DNA from 3 places in the Escherichia fergusonii ATCC 35469 genome. Region 3 is predicted to be linked to each of the others. Evidence: predicted binding sites of a transcription regulator. Region 3 holds the regulator's gene; each other region holds the start of a gene.
What was found. The regulator sigma-54, encoded in region 3, starts transcription at its own class of promoters, with help from an activator protein. The targets are predictions, from matches to a motif close to GTTGGCACANNTTTCGCTNT.
Positions count from the first base shown of each region.

Region 1 (4,559 bases), 740 kb from region 3:
TGCAGTTAACCGAGCCGATGATTTGCTGTAACGGCAGCTATCTTTATCATCCGCGCCAGCGGCAAATATTGCGTCCGCTGGCGCTTGATATCCACAAGGTGGAACAACTACGACGCTGGTTTTCACAACAAATATTGCAGCCAAATATTTATACGTACGATGATTTTGTTTTGCAGATTAGCCTGATACACCGCAAGGCTTCGTTATTGCGCCAGACAGAGGAGTTTGCCCGGCAAGAACTATCGCTAAACTGTAGTTGGTCTTGGCATCATCAACTGGATATTACTCAGGCGGGGTGCAATAAAGGCAAAAGTCTGCTCTGGTATGCCCAGCAGCAAAATATCGCACTGGATGAAATTATTGCCTTTGGCGACAACGATAATGATGCGGGGATGCTGCGGATGGTAGGCAAAGGGATTGCGATGGGCAATGGCAGTTCGCTGGCAAAAGTCAGTGCTGACCGCGTTATCGGTCACAACAACACAGATGCTATTGCGGATTTTCTTGATGCACAGGGTTTCAGATGACGCCTGATGCGATGCTGACGCATCTTATCAGGCCTACAAAAGCAAAAAACCTGCCATCGCTGGCAGGTTTTTTATGACTAAAAAACGAAATTAATCGTCTTTCGGTGCGCGGTTGGCGCGACGACGATCGTTTTCCGTCAGGTGACGTTTACGAATACGGATAGAGGTCGGAGTCACTTCTACCAGTTCGTCATCATCGATGAACTCCAGAGCTTGTTCCAGAGTCATGCGGATAGGCGGAACCAGAACAACGGCTTCGTCAGTACCGGAAGCACGCATGTTGGTCAGTTTCTTACCGGTCAGACAGTTTACAGTCAGGTCGTTAGAACGGCTGTGAATACCGATAATCTGACCTTCGTAAACTTCGGCACCGTGACCGAGGAACAGCTTACCGCGATCCTGCAGACCGAACAGCGCGAACGCTACCGCTTTACCCTGACCGTTAGAGATCAGTACGCCGTTCTGACGCTGACCCACTTCACCCGGACGTACGTCGTCGTAGTGGCTGAAGGTGGAGTACAGCAGACCCGTACCAGAAGTCATGGTCATGAACTCAGAACGGAAGCCAATCAGACCACGGCTTGGGATCACGTAGTCGAGACGTACGCGGCCTTTACCGTCTGGATTCATGTTTTTCAGGTCGCCTTTACGTTCGCCCAGCGCCTGCATCACAGAACCCTGATGCTGTTCTTCAACGTCCAGAGTCACGTTTTCATACGGCTCTTGTTTACGACCGTCGATTTCACGGAAGATAACTTTCGGACGGGATACCGCCAGTTCGAAACCTTCACGACGCATGTTTTCGATCAGAACAGACAAGTGCAGTTCGCCACGGCCAGAAACGCGGAACGCATCGGCATCTTCGGTTTCTTCTACGCGCAGCGCAACGTTGTGTACCAGTTCTTTGTTCAGACGATCCAGGATCTGACGAGACGTTACGAACTTACCTTCTTTGCCGCAGAACGGTGAGGTGTTAACGCAGAAGAACATAGAAACGGTCGGCTCATCAACGGAGAGTGCCGGCAGCGCTTCAACGTTTTGCGTGTCGCAAACGGTGTCAGAAATGTTCAGTTCGCCCAGGCCCGTGATCGCCACGATATCGCCAGCTTCCGCCAGATCGGTTTCGATACGTTCCAGACCGAGGTGGCCCAGCACTTTACCGACTTTCGCGTTGCGGGTTTTGCCTTCGCTATCGATGATAGTAACTTGCTGGTTCGGCTTCACTTTACCGCGCTTGATGCGGCCAATGCCGATAACGCCAACATAGCTGTTGTAATCGAGCTGAGAAATCTGCATCTGGAACGGACCGTCAAGGTCAACGTCCGGCGCAGGAACGTGGTCAACAATTGCCTGATACAGCGGGGTCATGTCTTCCGCCATATCTTCGTGGTCCAGACCGGCGATACCGTTCAGCGCAGAAGCGTAAACGATCGGGAAGTCCAGCTGCTCGTCGGTCGCGTCGAGGTTAACGAACAGATCGAATACCTGATCCACAACCCAATCAGGACGCGCGCCAGGGCGGTCAACTTTGTTGATAACAACAATCGGCTTCAGGCCGTAAGCAAACGCTTTTTTGGTTACGAAGCGCGTTTGCGGCATCGGGCCGTCAAATGCGTCAACCACCAGCAGCACTGAGTCTACCATGGACATTACACGTTCAACTTCACCACCGAAGTCGGCGTGCCCCGGGGTATCAACGATGTTGATACGGTAATCATTCCATTTGATAGCGGTGTTTTTCGCGAGGATGGTAATCCCACGCTCTTTCTCCAAATCGTTGGAGTCCATCACGCGCTCTTGGGTTTCGGCACGAGAGTCGAACGTACCGGATTGTTGGAGCAGCTTGTCTACCAGGGTGGTTTTACCATGGTCTACGTGCGCGATGATGGCGATATTACGCAATTTTTCGATCACAACTTTGCCTCAGGCATTAGAAATAGCGCGTTATTGTACACGGATTAATCGCACTACAAAACAGGATCACAAACATCCTCCGCAAACAAGTATTGCAGAGTCCCTTTGTGATCGCTTTCACGGAGCATAAAAAGGGTTATCCAAAGGTCATTGCACCAATATGGTGCTTAATGTTTCCATTGAAGCACTATATTGGTGCAACATTCACATCGTGGTGCAGCCCTTTTGCACGATGGTGCGCATGATAACGCCTTTTAGGGGCAATTTAAAAGTTGGCACAGATTTCGCTTTATCTTTTTTACGGCGACACGGCCAAAATAATTGCAGATTTCGTTACCACGACGACCATGACCAATCCAGGAGAGTTAAAGTATGTCCGCTGAACACGTACTGACGATGCTGAACGAGCACGAAGTGAAGTTTGTTGATTTGCGCTTCACCGATACCAAAGGTAAAGAACAGCACGTCACTATCCCTGCTCATCAGGTGAATGCTGAATTCTTCGAAGAAGGAAAAATGTTTGACGGCTCCTCGATTGGCGGCTGGAAAGGCATTAACGAATCCGACATGGTGCTGATGCCAGACGCATCCACCGCAGTGATTGACCCGTTCTTCGCGGACTCTACCCTGATTATCCGTTGCGATATCCTTGAACCTGGCACCCTGCAAGGCTATGACCGTGACCCGCGTTCCATCGCGAAGCGCGCTGAAGATTATCTGCGTTCTACTGGCATTGCCGACACCGTACTGTTCGGGCCAGAACCTGAATTCTTCCTGTTCGATGACATCCGTTTCGGCGCGTCTATCTCCGGTTCTCATGTTGCCATCGACGATATCGAAGGTGCATGGAACTCCTCCACCAAATATGAAGGTGGTAACAAAGGTCACCGTCCGGCAGTGAAAGGCGGTTACTTCCCGGTTCCGCCAGTAGACTCGGCTCAGGATATCCGTTCTGAAATGTGTCTGGTGATGGAACAGATGGGTCTGGTGGTCGAAGCCCATCACCACGAAGTAGCGACTGCTGGTCAGAACGAAGTGGCAACCCGCTTCAATACCATGACCAAAAAAGCTGACGAAATTCAGATCTACAAATATGTTGTGCACAACGTGGCGCACCGCTTCGGTAAAACCGCGACCTTTATGCCAAAACCGATGTTCGGTGATAACGGCTCTGGTATGCACTGCCACATGTCACTGTCTAAAAACGGCGTCAACCTATTCGCGGGCGACAAATATGCAGGTCTGTCTGAGCAGGCGTTGTACTACATTGGCGGCGTAATCAAACACGCTAAAGCAATTAACGCCCTGGCAAACCCGACCACCAACTCTTACAAGCGTCTGGTCCCGGGCTACGAAGCACCGGTAATGCTGGCTTACTCTGCGCGTAACCGTTCTGCGTCTATCCGTATTCCGGTGGTTTCTTCTCCGAAAGCACGTCGTATCGAAGTCCGTTTCCCGGACCCAGCGGCTAACCCGTACCTGTGCTTTGCTGCCCTGCTGATGGCCGGTCTTGATGGTATCAAGAACAAGATCCATCCGGGCGAAGCCATGGACAAAAACCTGTATGACCTGCCGCCAGAAGAAGCGAAAGAGATCCCACAGGTTGCAGGCTCTCTGGAAGAAGCACTGAACGAACTGGATCTGGACCGCGAGTTCCTGAAAGCCGGTGGCGTGTTCACTGACGAAGCCATTGATGCGTACATCGCTCTGCGTCGCGAAGAAAATGACCGCGTGCGTATGACTCCGCATCCGGTAGAGTTTGAGCTGTACTACAGCGTCTAATAGTTGAAGTTGTACTACCCGGCGCAACAACGCCGGGATTTAGTTGCCGTGGAAACTTTCAGCCCATCTCTGCATGGGCTTTTTTCTCCGTCAATTCTCTGATGCTTCGCGCTTTTTATCCGTAAAAAGCTATAATGCACTAAAATGGTGCAACCTGTTCAGGAGACTGCTTTATGGCAACAGGCACGCAGCCCGATGCTGGGCAGATCCTCAACTCGCTGATTAACAGTATTTTGTTAATCGATGACAACCTGGCGATCCATTACGCCAACCCCGCCGCGCAACAACTGCTCGCCCAAAGCTCCCGCAAATTGTTTGGTACGCCGTTACCGGAAC
Region 1 is NC_011740.1:3,999,793-4,004,351, forward strand. Features, by position in the region: gene EFER_RS19480 (Cof-type HAD-IIB family hydrolase) at 1-527, shown strand, start outside; gene typA (ribosome-dependent GTPase TypA) at 618-2,441, opposite strand; gene glnA (glutamate--ammonia ligase) at 2,814-4,223, shown strand; gene glnL (nitrogen regulation protein NR(II)) at 4,397-4,559, shown strand, end outside.
Region 1: the regulator sigma-54 is predicted to act here: its motif matches at 2,713-2,732, upstream of glnA (glutamate--ammonia ligase).

Region 2 (4,559 bases), 1.7 Mb from region 3:
TGGTACAGACCACCGACCAGGCCAAGGGCAATCAGCGCCGGTTGTTCAAGCGCGATACCCGTTACGCCAGCGCCCAGCCCCAGCAGGATGATGCCGATATTTTCCAGAGTGTGGTAAGCCAGCAGACGCTGAATGTTGTGCTCCATCAGCGCATACAAACCGCCGACGAACGCGGTGATCATGCCGAGTACCAGAAGTGCAATTCCCCACCACAGCGGCGCATTACCGCCCAGCAGCGACAGGGTTAAAATACCCAGCAGGCCAATTTTCATCACCACCGTGGAAAACAGCGCGGCAGCTGGCGCAGAGGCGTTAGCATGAGCCTGTGGCACCCAGCCGTGCAGCGGGATAATCCCGGCCAGCAGGCCAAAGCCAATAACGCCGAGCAGCCAGATATCGGAACCGAGCGGCAGTTGCTGCACGCGCATATCCAGCAGGCGCAGATCCAGCGTGCCGTAACGTTGCCACAGCAGCCAGCAGGCAATCGCCAGCAGCAGAGTGCCAAGACGCCCCAGCGCAAACCACAGTTTGCCCTCTTTGCTGTTGCTGGTGAGGAACACCGCACACAGGGCCATGATTTCTGCCATTACTACGAACATGCCCAGATTGCTGGCAATGACGGCACAGACGGCAGCAGCCATCAACATATTGATCTGCAAGCCGTTACACTTCACCTGCGCATGGCGATGCCAGTCAATGTTGTAGAGGCTGACAAACAGACCGCACAGGCCGAGGGTAATCAGCCAAATCGCATTAAGCGGAGAGATTTGCACATCGTAGCTTACCAGCGAAAGCGCGCCGCTCACGCCAACCGCGCCAGTCAGCACAGTGAAGCCCGCGGCTGCCGTATACAGGCTACCCACCGCGCCGCCAATTCCGGCAATCCAGCCGCTTAGCGCCTTTTGAAAAGAAAAGAGAAATGCCAGAACAGCGGCGGCAGCAAACCACGCCACGCCGCTATTGATCAGGGAAATTGCGCTCATTTAGCCTCTCCACTTTGAGCCTGCTGAAACAAGGTGAGATCGCCAAAGTCCGTGTTAAAGGTCAGCTCACGCTTACGTTTGCTGACGCGGGCGATATCGGTGTTATCCACCAGATGCAGGGCTTTGGTTGGGCACATCCGCACGCAGGCCGGACCTTGTTCATCAAAGCTACAGAGGTCACATTTGACGGCGATCGCGCGAATACCCGGCACCCAGTCAAGCAGCGTGCTGACACGCGCCGGAGCAGGCGGTGCCGGTGGTGCTTTCGGGGTATTGGCGTTTGCCGGAATATCCAGCGGACGGCTGCCGGAAAATTCGATTGCGCCAAACGGGCAGGCGATGCCGCACAGTTTGCAGCTTACGCACAGACTTTCATTTAGCTGCACAGCCCCATCAACGCGGGTGATGGCGTTAACCGGGCAGACCGTTGCGCAGGGTGCATCTTCACAGTGGTGGCAAAGTTGTGGCGCAGATTCTTTTTCATTCAACATCACTCGCAGGCGCGGCATAGATTGCAGCCCATGCTGGCGATGCGTCTCTGAACAGGCAGCTTCACAGGTGTGACAGCCGATACAGAGCGTGGAGTCAGCAATTACAAAACGATTCACCAGTCATTCCTCAGGTGATTGTCATTTTTGACGAAAACATGCCGATGAGATGTCATTTTTGACATCCCTCGACACGCCCATTTCCAGTTAGTTGTGATGCAGTACAACGCCCGTGACGGCGCTATACGGACAAAACGGCGGCTTATACGACCGGGTTTTGCTCATCAATCAGTAAGCCCAGATCCACTGGCGCATTACTTTCTACAGCGGCATACAGGCCGTCATAGACGCGGGCGATTTTGCCGAGATAGTGTTCAAGCACTTGCTCGCGATCACGGTTGCTGATCTCACCGTCTATCTTGCCGTCTATTGACAACTCTGCTCGCCCAATCAGTTGTTTACTGTTGGGCTCTTTGGATTCGATGTAATACTCAATGATGTGATTATTAAAACCATCCGCCAGGGTGACGTAGATACGGAAGTGTTCGAAGAGAACGAAGCAGAGGTCTTTTTCTGCCGCACAACTCATTCCGTGATGCAAATGTGCTTTTGATAGCGTGATCCCCTGGACCAGTGAGTTGCAGTAAATATGCCACTGGTCCTGTAGGCGACGGTGCCGCTGCGCGATGTAATCGGCTTTTTCGCTTATTTCCCAAATAGTCATGTCAGGTTACCCGGTTAACAGAGACGACCAGCTATAAGCATTTTTCATGCCATTTTTTAACTCATTGTTTTATCAGTAAATCACCTGAATCACTGTGATTTTTGACGCTGTGATGACATGTCATTTCGTCATTATCGTCACCAGAGGCTGTAGCGATTAAAACAGGATGGCACAAATATTGCTTATCCCGGAGATACGATGACGGGAGGCAATATGCACGAAATAACCCTCTGCCAACGGGCACTGGAATTGATCGAACAGCAGGCCGCAAAACACGGCGCAAAACGCGTAACTGGGGTCTGGCTCAAAATTGGCGCATTTTCTTGTGTCGAAACCAGCTCTCTTGCCTTTTGTTTTGATCTGGTTTGCCGCGGCAGCGTGGCGGAAGGTTGTAAACTGCACCTCGAAGAACAAGAGGCCGAATGCTGGTGTGAAACATGCCAACAGTATGTGACGCTACTGACCCAGCGCGTCCGCCGCTGTCCACAGTGTCATGGTGACATGCTACAGATTGTGGCAGACGACGGTTTACAGATTCGGCGGATAGAAATAGACCAGGAGTGAGCGATGTGTACAACATGCGGTTGCGGTGAAGGCAACCTGTATATCGAGGGTGATGAACATAACCCTCATTCCGCGTTTCGTAGCGCGCCATTTGCCCCGGCGGCACGCCCGAAGATGAAAATCACCGGCATTAAAGCGCCTGAATTTACCCCCAGCCAGACTGAAGAAGGCGACCTGCATTACGGTCATGGCAAAGCGGGCACTCACGCGCCGGGCATGAGCCAGCGTCGGATGCTGGAAGTCGAAATTGACGTGCTGGACAAAAACAACCGTCTGGCTGAACGCAACCGCGCGCGCTTTGCTGCCCGCAATCAGTTGGTACTCAACCTGGTTTCCAGCCCTGGTTCCGGTAAAACCACGCTGCTGACTGAAACCTTAATGCGCCTGAAAGATAACGTTCCGTGTGCGGTGATTGAAGGCGACCAGCAAACCGTGAACGATGCCGCGCGCATTCGCGCTACCGGCACGCCAGCGATTCAGGTGAATACCGGTAAAGGTTGCCATCTTGACGCACAGATGATCGCCGACGCCGCGCCGCGCCTGCCACTGGACGATAACGGTATTCTGTTTATCGAAAACGTTGGCAACCTCGTATGTCCGGCGAGCTTCGATCTCGGTGAAAAACACAAAGTGGCGGTGCTTTCCGTTACCGAAGGTGAAGACAAACCGCTGAAATATCCACATATGTTTGCCGCCGCCTCACTGATGCTGCTCAACAAAGTTGACCTGCTACCGTATCTCAATTTCGACGTTGAGAAGTGCATCGCCTGCGCCCGCGAAGTCAATCCAGAAATTGAAATCATCCTTATTTCAGCCACCAGCGGCGAAGGGATGGACCAGTGGCTGAACTGGCTGGAGACACAGCGATGTGCATAGGCGTTCCCGGCCAGATCCGCACCATTGACGGCAACCAGGCGAAAGTCGACGTCTGCGGTATTCAGCGCGACGTCGACCTAACGTTAGTCGGCAGCTGCGATGAAAACGGTCAGCCACGCGTGGGCCAGTGGGTACTGGTTCACGTTGGCTTTGCCATGAGCGTAATTAATGAAGCCGAAGCGCGCGACACCCTCGACGCCTTACAAAACATGTTTGACGTTGAGCCGGATGTCGGCGCGCTGTTGTATGGCGAGGAAAAATAATGCGTTTTGTTGATGAATATCGCGCGCCGGAACAGGTGATGCAGTTAATTGAGCATCTACGCGAACGTGCTTCACATCTCTCTTACACCGCTGAACGCCCTCTGCGGATTATGGAAGTGTGCGGCGGCCATACCCACGCCATTTTTAAATTCGGCCTCGACCAGTTACTGCCGGAGAACGTTGAGTTTATCCACGGTCCGGGTTGCCCGGTATGTGTACTGCCGATGGGAAGAATCGACACCTGCGTGGAGATTGCCAGCCATCCGGAAGTCATCTTCTGTACCTTTGGCGACGCCATGCGCGTACCAGGGAAACAGGGGTCGCTGTTACAGGCAAAAGCGCGCGGTGCCGATGTTCGCATCGTTTACTCGCCAATGGATGCGTTGAAACTGGCGCAGGAGAATCCAACTCGTAAAGTGGTGTTCTTCGGCTTAGGGTTTGAAACCACCATGCCGACGACGGCCATCACTCTGCAACAGGCGAAAGCCCGCGGTGTGCAAAATTTTTACTTTTTCTGCCAGCATATTACGCTGATCCCAACGCTACGCAGTTTGCTGGAACAGCCGGATAACGGTATCGATGCGTTCCTCGCGCCGGGCCACGTCAGTATGGTTATCGGCACCGACGCCTATAATTTTATCGCCAGTGATTTTCATCGTCC
Region 2 is NC_011740.1:361,253-365,811, reverse strand. Features, by position in the region: gene hycC (formate hydrogenlyase subunit 3) at 1-983, opposite strand, end outside; gene hycB (formate hydrogenlyase subunit HycB) at 980-1,591, opposite strand; gene hycA (formate hydrogenlyase regulator HycA) at 1,734-2,195, opposite strand; gene hypA (hydrogenase maturation nickel metallochaperone HypA) at 2,409-2,759, shown strand; gene hypB (hydrogenase nickel incorporation protein HypB) at 2,763-3,635, shown strand; gene hypC (hydrogenase 3 maturation protein HypC) at 3,626-3,898, shown strand; gene hypD (hydrogenase formation protein HypD) at 3,898-4,559, shown strand, end outside.
Region 2: the regulator sigma-54 is predicted to act here: its motif matches at 2,361-2,380, upstream of hypA (hydrogenase maturation nickel metallochaperone HypA).

Region 3 (4,559 bases):
TCTGGTGCCATCGCAATTGCAGGATAAAAACAATAAAGGCCAGGCCCCGGCGCAGAAAAAGGGTAATTAATTCGTTATGGCAACATTAACTGCAAAAAACCTGGCAAAAGCGTACAAAGGTCGCCGCGTCGTAGAAGACGTCAGCCTGACCGTAAACTCTGGTGAAATTGTCGGTTTGCTCGGCCCAAACGGTGCCGGTAAGACCACGACTTTCTATATGGTTGTCGGTATTGTGCCGCGCGATGCGGGTAATATTATTATTGACGACGAAGATATTAGTCTGCTGCCGCTCCATGCGCGCGCGCGTCGTGGCATTGGCTATTTACCGCAGGAAGCCTCTATTTTCCGTCGTCTTAGCGTTTACGATAACCTAATGGCTGTACTGCAAATTCGTGATGATCTGACCAATGAGCAACGTGAAGATCGCGCCAACGAATTGATGGAAGAGTTCCATATAGAACATCTGCGCGACAGCATGGGGCAGTCACTCTCCGGGGGCGAGCGCCGCCGCGTGGAGATTGCCCGTGCACTGGCTGCCAATCCCAAATTCATTCTGCTTGACGAACCTTTTGCCGGTGTTGACCCGATCTCTGTTATCGATATCAAACGCATTATTGAACACTTGCGAGATAGTGGTCTGGGTGTGCTTATTACCGACCACAACGTGCGTGAAACGCTGGCTGTATGTGAACGCGCATATATCGTCAGTCAGGGGCATTTGATCGCCCACGGCACACCAACAGAAATCTTACACGACGAGCACGTTAAGCGTGTATACCTTGGGGAAGACTTCAGACTCTGATAGGGTAGAGAATTGCGACGTTTTAGCAGGAGAGTACGATTCTGAACATGAAGCAAGGTTTGCAACTCAGGCTTAGCCAACAACTGGCGATGACGCCTCAGTTACAACAGGCGATTCGTCTGTTGCAATTGTCGACGCTGGAACTCCAGCAAGAACTTCAGCAGGCGCTGGAAAGTAACCCCCTGCTCGAGCAAACCGACCTTCACGAAGAAGTTGATACTCAGCAGCCCCAGGATAGCGAAGCACTGGACACCGCTGACGCACTCGAACAAAAAGAGATGCCAGAGGAGCTGCCACTCGACGCCAGTTGGGATGAAATCTATACCGCAGGTACGCCATCGGGCACCAGTGGTGATTACATCGATGACGAACTCCCGGTCTATCAGGGTGAGACAACCCAGACATTGCAAGATTACCTGATGTGGCAGGTTGAGCTGACGCCCTTTTCCGATACCGATCGAGCTATTGCGACTTCAATCGTTGATGCTGTTGATGAAACCGGCTATCTCACTGTCTCGCTGGAAGATATTCTCGAAAGCATGGGTGATGAAGAGATCGACATCGAAGAGATCGAAGCCGTTCTCAAACGAATCCAACGTTTTGATCCTGTCGGTGTCGCAGCAAAAGATCTGCGTGACTGTTTGCTGATCCAACTTTCCCAGTTTGACAAATCAACCCCCTGGCTGGATGAAGCCCGATTAATCATCAGCGATCACCTGGATCTACTGGCAAATCATGACTTTCGCAGCTTGATGCGTGTTACGCGGCTGAAAGAAGATGTGCTGAAAGAAGCGGTTAATTTGATCCAGTCTCTGGATCCCCGTCCCGGTCAGTCGATCCAGACGGGAGAGCCAGAATATGTGATCCCGGATGTGCTGGTGCGTAAACATAACGGTCACTGGACAGTGGAGCTCAACAGCGACAGTATTCCTCGTCTGCAAATTAACCAACAATATGCAGCAATGTGTAATGGTGCACGTAATGACGCCGACAGCCAATTTATTCGCAGCAACTTACAGGATGCGAAATGGCTTATAAAGAGTCTGGAAAGCCGTAACGACACATTACTGCGCGTCAGCCGCTGCATCGTAGAACAACAGCAAGCCTTCTTTGAGCAAGGCGAAGAATTTATGAAACCGATGGTGCTGGCAGATATCGCCGAGGCCGTCGAAATGCACGAATCGACGATTTCCCGTGTGACCACGCAGAAATATCTGCACAGTCCACGAGGCATTTTTGAACTGAAGTATTTCTTTTCCAGCCATGTTAATACCGAAGGCGGAGGCGAAGCCTCATCAACGGCGATTCGGGCGCTGGTGAAGAAACTGATAGCGGCAGAAAATCCCGCGAAACCTCTGAGTGACAGCAAGTTAGCAACTATGCTTTCTGAACAGGGTATCATGGTGGCGCGCCGCACCGTTGCGAAGTACCGAGAGTCTTTATCCATTCCGCCGTCAAATCAGCGTAAACAACTGGTTTGACTCAACCGATAAGGAAGACACTATGCAGCTAAACATCACTGGAAATAACGTCGAAATTACCGATGCTCTGCGCGACTTTGTCACCACCAAATTCGCAAAACTGGAACAATATTTTGACCGGATCAATCAGGTTTATATTGTGCTGAAGGTGGAGAAAGTTACCCATACCTCGGATGCGACACTGCATGTAAACGGTGGAGAAATTCATGCCAGTGCGGAAGGTCAGGATATGTACGCCGCCATTGATGGCTTAATTGATAAACTGGCAAGACAACTGACTAAGCATAAAGATAAACTGAAACAACACTAATCGTCCGGGCAGTTAACGGGTGCAGGAGGGCCTGTTGTGTAACGCAACGGGCCGTTTGTACAGTTAGCGCTCCGAACCTGATCCCAGATAACTTAACGGGCAGGTTCTTAGGTGAAATTATGATAAATAACGATACGACCCTACAACTCAGTAGTGTACTTAACCAGGAATGTACGCGCAGTGGTGTTCACTGCCAAAGTAAAAAACGTGCGCTGGAGATCATCAGTGAACTGGCGGCAAAACAATTAAGCCTGCCACCACAAGTGGTCTTTGAAGCCATACTGACACGAGAAAAAATGGGGAGTACCGGGATCGGCAATGGTATCGCCATCCCTCATGGCAAGCTGGAAGAAGATACGCTTCGTGCCGTTGGAGTGTTTGTGCAACTGGAAACACCTATTGCTTTCGATGCTATCGATAACCAGCCTGTTGATCTGCTTTTTGCCTTGCTGGTACCCGCAGATCAAACCAAAACGCATTTACACACCCTGTCGCTGGTGGCAAAACGCCTGGCCGATAAAACTATTTGTCGCCGTCTGCGCGCCGCCCAAAGTGACGAGGAGTTGTACAAAATCATTACTGATACCGAAGGGGATCAGAATGAGGCGTAGCACCACCGGGGGCTCCCCTTTTGATGTAGTGAGGAGAAACAGTACATGGTACTGATGATCGTCAGCGGTCGCTCAGGGTCTGGTAAATCCGTTGCCCTGCGGGCGTTGGAAGATATGGGTTTTTATTGCGTGGATAACCTCCCCGTAGTCCTGCTGCCCGATCTTGCTCGCACCCTGGCTGAGCGAGAGATATCTGCCGCCGTCAGCATTGATGTGCGCAATATGCCGGAATCGCCGGAGATTTTTGAACAGGCGATGACAAACCTGCCGGAAGCTTTTTCTCCGCAACTGCTGTTTCTTGATGCCGACCGCAACACGCTTATTCGCCGTTATAGCGACACGCGCCGTTTGCACCCGCTCTCCAGTAAAAATCTGTCACTGGAAAGCGCGATCGACAAAGAAAGTGATCTACTGGAGCCGCTGCGCTCTCGGGCAGATCTTATTGTCGATACCTCCGAAATGTCTGTTCATGAACTGGCAGAAATGCTGCGTACCCGCCTGCTGGGTAAACGTGAGCGTGAACTGACGATGGTCTTTGAGTCCTTCGGCTTCAAGCACGGTATTCCTATCGATGCAGATTATGTGTTTGATGTGCGCTTCCTGCCTAACCCGCACTGGGATCCGAAACTGCGACCGATGACGGGCCTCGACAAGCCTGTCGCCGCGTTTCTCGACAGGCACACAGAAGTACACAATTTTATCTACCAGACACGTAGCTACCTTGAGTTATGGTTACCCATGCTGGAAACCAACAACCGTAGCTATCTGACGGTCGCCATTGGTTGTACCGGCGGGAAACACCGTTCGGTGTATATTGCAGAGCAACTGGCAGACTACTTCCGCTCGCGCGGTAAAAACGTACAGTCACGCCACCGCACGCTGGAAAAACGCAAAACATGACCGTCAAACAAACTGTTGAAGTGACTAATAAGCTGGGTATGCACGCCCGGCCCGCCATGAAACTGTTTGAGCTAATGCAGGGCTTTGATGCAGAAGTTCTGCTGCGTAATGATGAGGGCACGGAAGCCGAAGCTAACAGCGTGATTGCCTTATTGATGCTGGACTCTGCGAAAGGTCGTCAAATCGAAATTGAAGCAACCGGGCCGCAGGAAGTTGAAGCACTGGCAGCAGTTATCGCTCTCTTCGAGTCAGGTTTCGACGAAGACTAGTTATTTTACTCACCATTTCTCCCCCATCTCAAAAGCGCCACCCGGCGTTTTTCTATCTCCCCTTATTACTTGTACATTTAGTGCGCTTTTACCACTCATACAAACATTAAGAAAACATTAAGTATTCTTGTTTAACTAATATTTAGTTTGAGTCGCCATACTGAATGTTTGTCAGAAAATATTTCC
Region 3 is NC_011740.1:3,263,292-3,267,850, forward strand. Features, by position in the region: gene lptA (lipopolysaccharide ABC transporter substrate-binding protein LptA) at 1-70, shown strand, start outside; gene lptB (LPS export ABC transporter ATP-binding protein) at 77-802, shown strand; gene rpoN (RNA polymerase factor sigma-54) at 850-2,283, shown strand; gene hpf (ribosome hibernation promoting factor) at 2,306-2,593, shown strand; gene ptsN (PTS IIA-like nitrogen regulatory protein PtsN) at 2,713-3,204, shown strand; gene rapZ (RNase adapter RapZ) at 3,250-4,104, shown strand; gene npr (PTS phosphocarrier protein NPr) at 4,101-4,373, shown strand.